Regions from separate parts of the Rossellomorea sp. FM04394 genome, predicted to be linked through region 3. Evidence: riboswitches for the same ligand, from Rfam matches in the RefSeq annotation. Region 3 holds a riboswitch; each other region holds the start of a gene.
The links. A riboswitch is a leader RNA that binds a small molecule or an ion and turns the genes downstream of it on or off. The one in region 3 is predicted to bind cyclic di-GMP.

Region 1 (3,279 bases), 690 kb from region 3:
GAAATCTGTTTCGAGAAAAGATAGCTGCTGCCAGCTATGTAATCAATGGATTTGGAAAAACAGTAGGGACGATTCAACTGGAGGAGCTCGGGCTGCTTGAAAGTCCAATCCTCTTGACGAATACTCTTTCCGTTGGGGACGTTCTGAAAGGGGCGGTTCAATATATGCTCGATGAAACACCTGAAATCGGCGACACAACAGGGACAGTAAATGTCATTGTGGGAGAATGCAATGATGGTTTTCTCAATGATATCCGAGGTCTTCATGTGAAGCCTGAAGATGCCAGGGAAGCCATTCTTCATGCACAATCCGGACCTGTTGAAGAAGGGTGTATCGGAGCGGGAACCGGGATGCTATGTTTAGGATATAAAGGTGGTATAGGGACCAGCTCCAGGGAGTATGCCTTTGGAGAAGAGAAGTATACGGTGGGAGCACTCGTATTAACGAATTTCGGCAAGAGAAAGGATTTAAAGGTTCCCATCCTTAACACCGGGGAGGATAAGGATATACCCGATGGATCAATCATGATCATCTTAGCCACTGATGCACCTCTCAATGAAAGGCAGCTTAAACGACTGGCCAAACGAGCTTCATTCGGTCTTTCAAGAACGGGTTCGTATGCAGAACATGGAAGTGGTGATATTGTCCTTGCGTTTTCTACTGCTCACCGCATTCCACATCACCCCAATCATGATCACACGATTCCTTACTCTTTCATTAAAGAAGACGGCCCGATCATATCCACTCTATTTGAAATGACGGTGGATAGTGTAGAAGAAGCCATATGGAACTCTCTTTGTAAAGCGGAAACCACAACGGGCAGGAATGATCGAAAGGTGGAAGCCATACCTTTAGATTTGCTTTATGGACTGATGAAATAAGACCTGACCTTTATTTGTTACCTTTTTTAGGTTTTTCTTTAATGAAAATTTACTTAACCATTAATGAAATGGGGTATACCTTACATATACGTACGAACTATTTAATTGAAGGAAGTGACAGTCATGAATGATACCCCTATGCCTCTTTCGTTTTTCCAACAGCCCACATTGGAACTTGCAAAGTCTCTGTTGGGATGTGTGTTAGTGAAAGAGACGGAGGAGGGAACAGCTTCAGGTTATATTGTAGAAACGGAAGCCTATTTAGGACCAGAGGACCGGGCGGCTCACAGTTATGGAAACAGACGGACGAAGCGGACGGAAGTCATGTTTCATGAAGCAGGCCGGATCTATACATACGTTATGCATACCCATTGTTTAGTGAATGTAGTGAGCGGTGAACGAGAGAAGCCTGAAGCGATTCTCATTAGAGCCGTTGACCCCCTTGGCGGCTTGGAACTTATGGAAAGAAGAAGGCCCGGTCATTTAAAGAAAAATTGGACAAATGGTCCAGGAAAATTGACGAAAGCGTTAGGTATCACAATGGAGGATTACGGAGGCAGCTTTTTAGCACCGCCTCTGATCATTTCAAAAGGATACCAGCCTGAAAACATTGCGGAAGGAAAACGAATAGGGATCGATAACACTGGAGAAGCCAGGGATTATCCGTGGAGGTTCTGGGTTAAAGACAATCCCTATGTATCAAGATAAAGACTTTTTAAGAATTTTCTAATTTTTACTGAAAATCCACCCCATAAGTACTACGTTTGTGGTATATTTTTCTTATAAGGTGAATTCATCGTATACTGACAATTCGAATGGGAGCTTTGAACCTAAATGATAGATGGGCGCTTACATTTAGGGGAGCTAGTAGCGCAACCGACCACATACGAACGTAGAAATACGTTTTTGTGTGGTTTTTTTTATAAACTATAGAGAGTATAGGGGTCCTATGAACATCTTTACTATTTTTCAAAACAACTATATTTATCATGATTTTCAGCCCTTATATGAAATGGGCGAGCAACAAACCCTCTTTGCATATGAGGGCCTGTTACGAAACAAGTATAACGAAAATCCTGAAAGTGTTTTTCAGTCGGCCATGAAAGCTAATATCTTATATAAGCTTGATACCTTATCCATTTCAAAGGCTCTTGAAAGCTTTTCAGAGAATGGACTGAAGCCCTGTAAGTTATTTCTTAACATTTATATCACGACGATTCTCCACCCAAGCTTTCATACCTATTTTTATGGCCTCATGAAGAAGCATCCTGAAATAAAGGGGCGTCTTGTGCTGGAGATTAATGAGTCGAGTGCGGAGGAACTCTGGCAGAATCCATTATTAAAAGAGTCACTCAAAGAACTTAAGCAATATGGAGTATGGTATGCGATCGATGACTTTGGTCAAGGGACATCCTCCATCAAGAAATCCATTGAATATGAACCGGAAATTATTAAACTGGATCGCTTTTTTGCCCTGAATCTGTCTCAAGATGATAAGAAACAACGATTCCTGTCTTTTTTTAATCAATTCTACGGTAAAGATACGTTGATTGTATTAGAGGGAATTGAAACCAAACAGGATATGCAAGTGGCAAAGGACATTGGGATTACAATCGGGCAGGGCTTTTATCTGGGAAGGCCGAGTCGGTTATTAGCTTAAATGAAAAAGGGGACTTTGAACTATAGGAGTCACCTTTTTTCGTGGTATCTGCAGTGGTTTCGTCAGAATTGAAATAAAATTGAAAACATTTAAAATTTCCATTAAACTGAGGAAAAAGAGAAAAAAAGGGGATCAGGGTATGAGGCTAGTGACATTTCCGCTGAAATTTATGTTCTATTATATTCTTGGGTTGATTGGTATTTTAGCCGTGAGTATTGCTCCTGAAGTATTTAAGGAGAGGGGTCTGTATAATATTGTCGGATTCTTTGAAGAGTTTATTAAGTTTGTTTTTGTATTTTTGGACGGTGAAAACTGGAGCTATTCATATAAAGGGGTAACCGTCGATTTTCTGGACATGCTTTGGGGACCGTATTTATATTCTTTACAGATTATCGGTGGGGCATTGGGTTTAGGTCTGGGAACAGCATTCATCCTTACGATCATTACAGTGTTTTTGCCCCGTTGGGTTACTTCTTCTCTAAAGAAAGTATTAAATCTCTTTGAGACGGTGCCTGACTTAATGTTTGCTTTTATGCTCCAGCTTCTCATTGTATATGTTTTAAAGCATTTCGGCTTTGAATTAATGAAATTTACAGAGTTTGGGGATGAAAAGATCTTTCTTGCTCCGATCATCACCCTATCCATTATTCCCATGATCTCTTTCTTTCGTATTCTTCTTTTCATTATGGAAGAAGAAATGCTTAAACCACATATTGAGTTTGCCCAAAGTAAAGGCAT
Region 2 (3,279 bases), 280 kb from region 3:
GCTACTTTTTTGATGAGGTCCTCTGTTAACTTTTCCATTCGGATGATTCTTTGTTCAAGATCTTGCAGTGTGGCCACAACTCCATCTCCCTTTTAAAAATGTTAGAACGGTAATTCGATTGGCTCTTTTTTGTTTGGGTCGGAAGCATTTACCGGCTCCCGTTTGCTGTCCATAAACCTGACATTTTCAGCGACGACTTCCGTTACATACGTGCGCTTTCCCTGATCATTTTCATAATACCGAGTTTGTATGCGACCGGTCACTCCAACGACAGATCCCTTTCGGCAATATTTCTCCATATTATCGGCTGCCCGGTTCCAAATGGTGCAGAGTACAAAATCTGTATCAATTTGGCCTTTTTGATTCTTGTAGTTGCGATTCACAGCTATCGTTGCGTTAAGTATCGATTTTCCTTCCATTGTTTTTCTTGTTTCGGGGTCCTTGGTCAGCCTTCCAACGATGGTCACTTGGTTGATCAATTGGATTCGTTTCCTCCTTTCTCATATGATGCTCTCATCTTACAACCATCTCTCTCATCTTGTAAAATCATGGATTTCCGAAATTCGAGGCAAAAATGGCTTAAATTTCGGAAATTCCCCTAGGGAGATTTTGCGTTTTTTGATCGAAATCGGGCTCATAAACACAAAATTGCATCTTTCGTTCTTTTTTTCATCGAGGAATTTGTTAGGGAAACAATTCCTACTATGATATAATTTTATAAAACCTTTAAATGGGAGATGTTCGTTCATGAAAACCTTTAAAGTTATTTCACTGCAAGTAGTGGAAAACGATGAACTGCGTGACTTTGAAATTGTGGACGGTCTGATTATAAATAAAGAAGATGGACAAAGTACGTGGCTTGTCGAAACCTATTTGTCCAATGAATATATCGAATTTTTTCAAGAGGCTCAGCAAAGGAATGAGGATTTGGAAATCCAAGTCGTGATTTCCCATAAAGCCAACGATCCGGCTGCTTTCATGACCTCCATCCGTTGTATTAAAGAAATGGATGATCATATTAGCATTATGTTTGAGGGGAAATTGAAGAAACAACGCAATGAATATGCTGAATTATTACTTGATGACTTAGTGCAAAAGGGGTATTCTGGCGAGGAATTAATCCGTGAATTTCGTGAGAAAATGGTATCGAAACCGCGTATTCCGGCAACTGCAAAACCTAGCGTTTAATTATACGAAATTATGTAAACTTTATATAGAGCAGGGTATAACTGTTTGCTATAATAAACTTATACGTTTATTTCATTCCCTTTTATAATGAAGTTCTAGGCAGGTGTGAACAGTGATTGGTGAAAGAGTTAAAAAATATAGGCAGGAAAAGCGAATGTCCATGACAGAACTAGCTGAAAAAGCAGGCGTCGCTAAATCATATTTAAGTTCTATAGAGCGTAACCTTCAACAAAACCCTTCCATTCAGTTCCTTGAGAAAGTTTCGGCTGCATTAGGGATCCCATTGGATGCTTTACTGCATGATCAACCGGATAATCAAAATGTCGATCACGAATGGCTAAAAATTGCCGAAGAAGCTATGGATTCTGGCATTTCAAAAGAGCAGTTTCGCGAATTTATCGAGTTTAACAAATGGAAGCTAGGCAATAAATAAAGTCTTGCGATTGTTCGCAAGACTTTATTTATTTTAAATCACCTTGTAACCTTCTTTCATTTGTGGGGTCTGACTGTGGAGAAACTTTCTTATTTCCGCTTTTGGTATTCCTGCTTCCAGCGCTTGTTTGATCAACTCTACCCATTCCATATCAAGTTCACGATTTGTCATCAATTTCCCCTCCTAAAATACTATCTAGTATTTCAGGCAATCCAGCCATCATAGCTTTAAATACGCTCCGTAACCTTCCTTATCGAGAAAAGCGTATTCCCCCACCTTAGATCTGTGACTTTGCGTCCCTACCTTTCAATAGGTTTGCCTTTATCTGACTAATTCGTTATTACTGATTCTATTATACTAATAGAATTCTATTTCCTATGTTGTTTTTTGTCTTTTCTGACAATAATATTTACCCTTTATTTTTACACATACACCTATTATTTTACATTTTTTAGAATATATATCCACTATTTTCTTCAAATTATTTGATATTCAAGAGAAATTTGTCGAATTAATTTGGATGGAGCATTAAACGTTCTTGTTATAAGATTCTAATTTTTTCCTTATTGTTGTGACTTTTTGAGTGATATCCTGAAATGATGTTGCTTTATAAAAAGAACATTCCGTTAAATCATTGCCACAGGAAGGACATAACCATTTTCCAGATTCAGAACTACTATATGATGCCCGTGTACAACGTCTGCAAATTTTTTTATACAATTTCCTGACTCCCTCCCTGCTTTCAAATCCTTAATAATCGACGAAACGCTTGTTCTTTTTAAAGAACTATTTAATTTAGTATATAATTCTTTTATATAAGTCTAAAGTCTCTCATTCAGCCATAATAGGGCAAAAATCCAGCTTGATTGTTCTTTATTATGAATTTTCTTTCAATTTCTTACTATTTTGTTATTTATAAAAAACAATATGTTCTATATAATGAATATATTAGAGTTGGGAAAGGACTGTGATTAATGGTAGGTGAAAAGATAAAAAACTATAGGGAGAAAAAAGGAATGACCATTATTGAGCTTTCTAAACAGTCTGGTATATCTAAGTCCTATATAAGTTCAATAGAAAGGGGAATCCAAAAGAACCCCAGTATACAGATCCTTGATAAATTATCTGCAGCACTTGGAGTAGCGTTGAACCAGGTACTTGACTTTAAGCCTGATATTGATGAGGAATGGATCCAATTAGTAACAATGGCCATTGAGGAAGGTTTAACAAAGCAGGAGTTTTTAGAATATATTCAGTTCATTCAGTTTAAAAGACTTAGTTCGAAGGGGAATTGATGCTGGTAATATAGATGTCTTACCATTTTTAACATGCACTATAAGAAAAGAAAAATAGCGCAGAAAGCTTAAAGCCTCTGCGCCCTATCATTACTCGTCCTTATTATCCGGATCCTGCATATCTTTATCATCTTCCACAGCGTCTTCTTCAGGCGTGTTGTTATCCTTCGCTGCATCTTTGTCACCTTGCTCGTTTTGGTCTTCTGACTCAGGTAAATTCTCTTCACCCATGTCGCCGTCATTCTCGTTCATGCCATCTTCTTCAGGCATTTCTTCTTCTGTTGGTGCCTCATCTTCCGGAGGAGGCTCCTGGTCTGCATTACATCCTACAAGAAGCATGGCAGCAAGTGCTGATCCACCAAG
Region 3 (3,279 bases):
TTTCTATCATGTTGATAACCTAGAGGCCGCTGAGCTCTTCTACGACTTTTTGAGAAACGGCACCTTCTCCCCCTAGTACAGTATAGTACCACGTTCCATTTTCTGAAATATACTTCCGTACAGGGTCGGGAACCTTATTTTTTTCTACCAGGATGATAGGTTCATAGTATTTGGCGGCGAGTACAGAACCAGTCAGTGCATCGGCGAAGTTTTGACCGGTGGCAACGGTGATGATATCTCCCGGCATTTCAAGCTGTGTGGCGATGTTGACCGATGTTTCGTATCTGTTGGCACCTGAAATCCGTACAGGATTCTTTTTAGCAAGTTGCTTTTGGACTCCCTCCGAAATGGCTGATTTTCCCCCTACGATGATTGTGTCCGTGACATTTTTCAAAGCTTCCTTCGTTTCATCTGCTAATTCATTGGTAGGACTTAACAGGATCGGTATCCCACTTGAGGCAGCAAATGGTGCTATGGATAAGGCATCAGGGAAATTGCCTCCGTAGGCAATGATTGCCTGATCGTAATACCCTAATTCTTTTGCAATATTGGCCGCCGTCTCATATCGTGTTTTCCCGCCGATTCGACGGACATCCAAGCCGTTATTCTTTAGGTCCCTTGCAACATCAGCTGATATTGCACCCTCTCCTCCTAAAATCACAACTTCCTTGGCCCCTAATTCTTTTATTCGTTCTTTTACCTTACCATTTAAACGATCCTTAGGATTTAATAGGATCGGCGCATCTTTTTGGAAAGCGAATGGGGCACCTGCCAATGCATCAGGGAATGTGGTGTCCCTTGCTAAAACAACTGTTTCGGCCCCGTCTGGCCATCCTACTTTTGAGATTTCAATCGCAGTTTCGTGCCGGTCGTTTCCATAAATCCGATACACATTATCCACGGTTTCTTCTCCAGTGAATGCAGTCAACCCATATACTCCATCCCCGCCAAACATATTCAGGTCAGTGGCTGCAAGATAATACGAGCCAGGAGGTAGTGAATAATAAATCTGGAGATTATCGCTTCCATCTTCCAGCCATTCATCAGGATAAACAGGCTCGCCTTCCGGGGTGAAAAGCAAATACCCAAGATCATTGAGAGTCGTCAATGTCGAGCCGTAAATATACGTATCCTGCGTTTCATCAATATTTAAGCTATAAAAATCCAGGTCCTCTGCCCACCAAAAGGTGCCGAGTACGATGTCGTCGAGGCGAATGAAGTCAGCCTGGTAAGGATAATCATTGGGTTCCTGCTCATAAACTTCACCCATCAACCTCATTTCATCGGATTTCTTTAATCCTTTCATCCTTTCTTTCAGCCTGGTGAAGGTTGAGTCATCAAGTGTCGTAGATGATTGTTTCTTAGAGAGAGTGTGAATTTCTTTCTTAATGGATGGGTGCTCAAACGGTCCTTCGGCAAGCGACGGTGAAACACTAAAACAGAAGATTAATAGAAAGGCAAATAAACCGGTACTGATTTTTTTCATGATCCCAGCCCCTTCGAATTGAAAAATTATGTAACACCCAACAATAAGTTGGTTTACAAACTTATATTATTTGAGAAAGGTGAATTCTAGACGTGAAAATTTGGTTCTATTGTCTTACTGGTTGGTGATAATGTGGAAGGTATATCATGATTTAGATGAATGGTGAGGTAGATGGTAGAAAAGAAAACAATTAAGAGTGAATTGGATGGCGACTACTATAGATGTAAAACTAACCAATAAAAAAGAATCAAAACAGATGCGTACACGGTAACTGGCTGGCATCGTCTCCCGGACTGAAGCCCCTATAGCTTTGCGTCACCATTTTTCAATGGGTTTGCCTTTATCGTACGCGTTGTAGAAGTATTTAAAATACTAGTTTTAGAATAAGCGTTTCCTTGGCTTTTGGAAGACCTTCATAAAGATGCTATTCTCTTCTGATTTGAAAAACTTGATTCCTATTATCTTTAACGGCGTCCATACTTCCTTCATATAATATCCAGGCATTCGCAATCCCCCCTTGCAAACAATCAAATTTATTAATTAACAGTTATTACTTATATTCCCATTATAATAGAAAAGTCAGAATAATCTAGCATTTAGGCATAAATACTTATCGACAACTTTCTTATAGAGGGACGGACCTCCTATAGGAGGTCCGTCCCTCAGGTTACATTAGTCCTTCTGTCAGGATTTTGACAATGAGAGGTCCTAAAGACACGATGAAGATGGATGGAAAGATGAAGAAAACCATGGGAAAAAGCATTTTGACGGGAGCTTTCATGGCTTGTTCCCGGGCCGATTCCCTTCTTTGTTCCCTTATCCGGACGGTTAGGTTCCGGATGACCTTTGACATCCCCACACCAAGATAGTCAGCTTGGATCATGGTGGTCAAAGTGCTTTGCAGGGAATCCGATGGTACCGTCATCCGTAGTTCATAGAAGGCTTCCCTTCTTGATTTCCCTCGTTTCATATCTTCCAGGACGAATAAGAACTCCTCGGAAAGAGGTCCCTTTTTCTTTTGACAGACGGTTAAAATGGCGGCATCCAACCCGAGGCCGGCCTCTATCAATAAATTCACTGTATCAAAGAAATCCGGCATATCCCGATTGATCCGGGCGATTCGACGGGTCTTTTTTTTGCTTAAGTAGAACGTGCAGTATTGAAAGCCAAGAAAGAAAACGCCAAAGGCCAGAAGCAGCGTCATCACCATACTGTCTGCCATGGGAGCAAAAAGGAAGAAAACGGCCGTTCCCCCTCCTATGCTAATAAGCAGTTGAATCAATCGGAATTCAAGTGCTGTCAGCCTGCCTGAATAACCTGCATCCCGGATGAGATGATCGAGCTTCTTTTGTTTCGCTTTGCTCGTTTTTCTACTAATCAGCTGCAGTCCACGATTCCATAATCGCGAGAAAGGGCGAAAGGACTTCTTTTTGCCTTTTATCTTTTCCATAGATTCTACCTGATGTATATCGTTGAAATAATGTTTGATGCGATGGTCCATGGCAATCCTTTTCCTACTAAGGGTTAAGAGGATGGCTGCCGATAGGCACGTGAATGAACAGATAGCCATTAAAAAAAAGAAAATACTCATGTTTTACACCTCAATCCGCAGGATCTTCTGGATTGAAAACCAGCCAATCAATACCAGTAAACCAGCAAGGACAAGCATGGCTACCCCCATCGGATGGTGAATGAGGGGACCGAAATATTCAGGATCCACCGCATATAAATAGAATCCCAGCCCGATTGGTAGCAAGGTGATGACCAAAGAAGATAGCTTACCTTGAGAAGTC

Region 1: another riboswitch for cyclic di-GMP. It lies ahead of ACCB35_RS01090 (EAL domain-containing protein); the one in region 3 lies ahead of ACCB35_RS19950 (cell wall-binding repeat-containing protein).
Region 2: another riboswitch for cyclic di-GMP. It lies ahead of ACCB35_RS21230 (anti-repressor SinI family protein); the one in region 3 lies ahead of ACCB35_RS19950 (cell wall-binding repeat-containing protein).

The regions. Positions count from the first base shown of each region.
Region 1 is NZ_CP168654.1:193,245-196,523, forward strand. It holds gene ACCB35_RS01080 (P1 family peptidase) at 1-881, shown strand, start outside; gene ACCB35_RS01085 (DNA-3-methyladenine glycosylase) at 1,005-1,589, shown strand; cyclic di-GMP riboswitch class II at 1,692-1,772, shown strand; gene ACCB35_RS01090 (EAL domain-containing protein) at 1,831-2,541, shown strand; gene ACCB35_RS01095 (ABC transporter permease subunit) at 2,681-3,279, shown strand, end outside.
Region 2 is NZ_CP168654.1:4,250,417-4,253,695, forward strand. It holds gene ACCB35_RS21210 (hypothetical protein) at 1-77, opposite strand, end outside; gene ACCB35_RS21215 (single-stranded DNA-binding protein) at 102-479, opposite strand; gene ACCB35_RS21220 (YwpF-like family protein) at 748-1,188, shown strand; gene ACCB35_RS21225 (helix-turn-helix domain-containing protein) at 1,301-1,621, shown strand; gene ACCB35_RS21230 (anti-repressor SinI family protein) at 1,655-1,792, opposite strand; cyclic di-GMP riboswitch class I at 1,825-1,951, opposite strand; gene ACCB35_RS21235 (helix-turn-helix domain-containing protein) at 2,596-2,916, shown strand; gene ACCB35_RS21240 (hypothetical protein) at 3,007-3,279, opposite strand, start outside.
Region 3 is NZ_CP168654.1:3,969,233-3,972,511, forward strand. It holds gene ACCB35_RS19950 (cell wall-binding repeat-containing protein) at 20-1,486, opposite strand; cyclic di-GMP riboswitch class I at 1,750-1,835, opposite strand; gene ACCB35_RS19955 (hypothetical protein) at 1,865-1,990, opposite strand; gene ACCB35_RS19960 (type II secretion system F family protein) at 2,154-3,077, opposite strand; gene ACCB35_RS19965 (type II secretion system F family protein) at 3,081-3,279, opposite strand, start outside.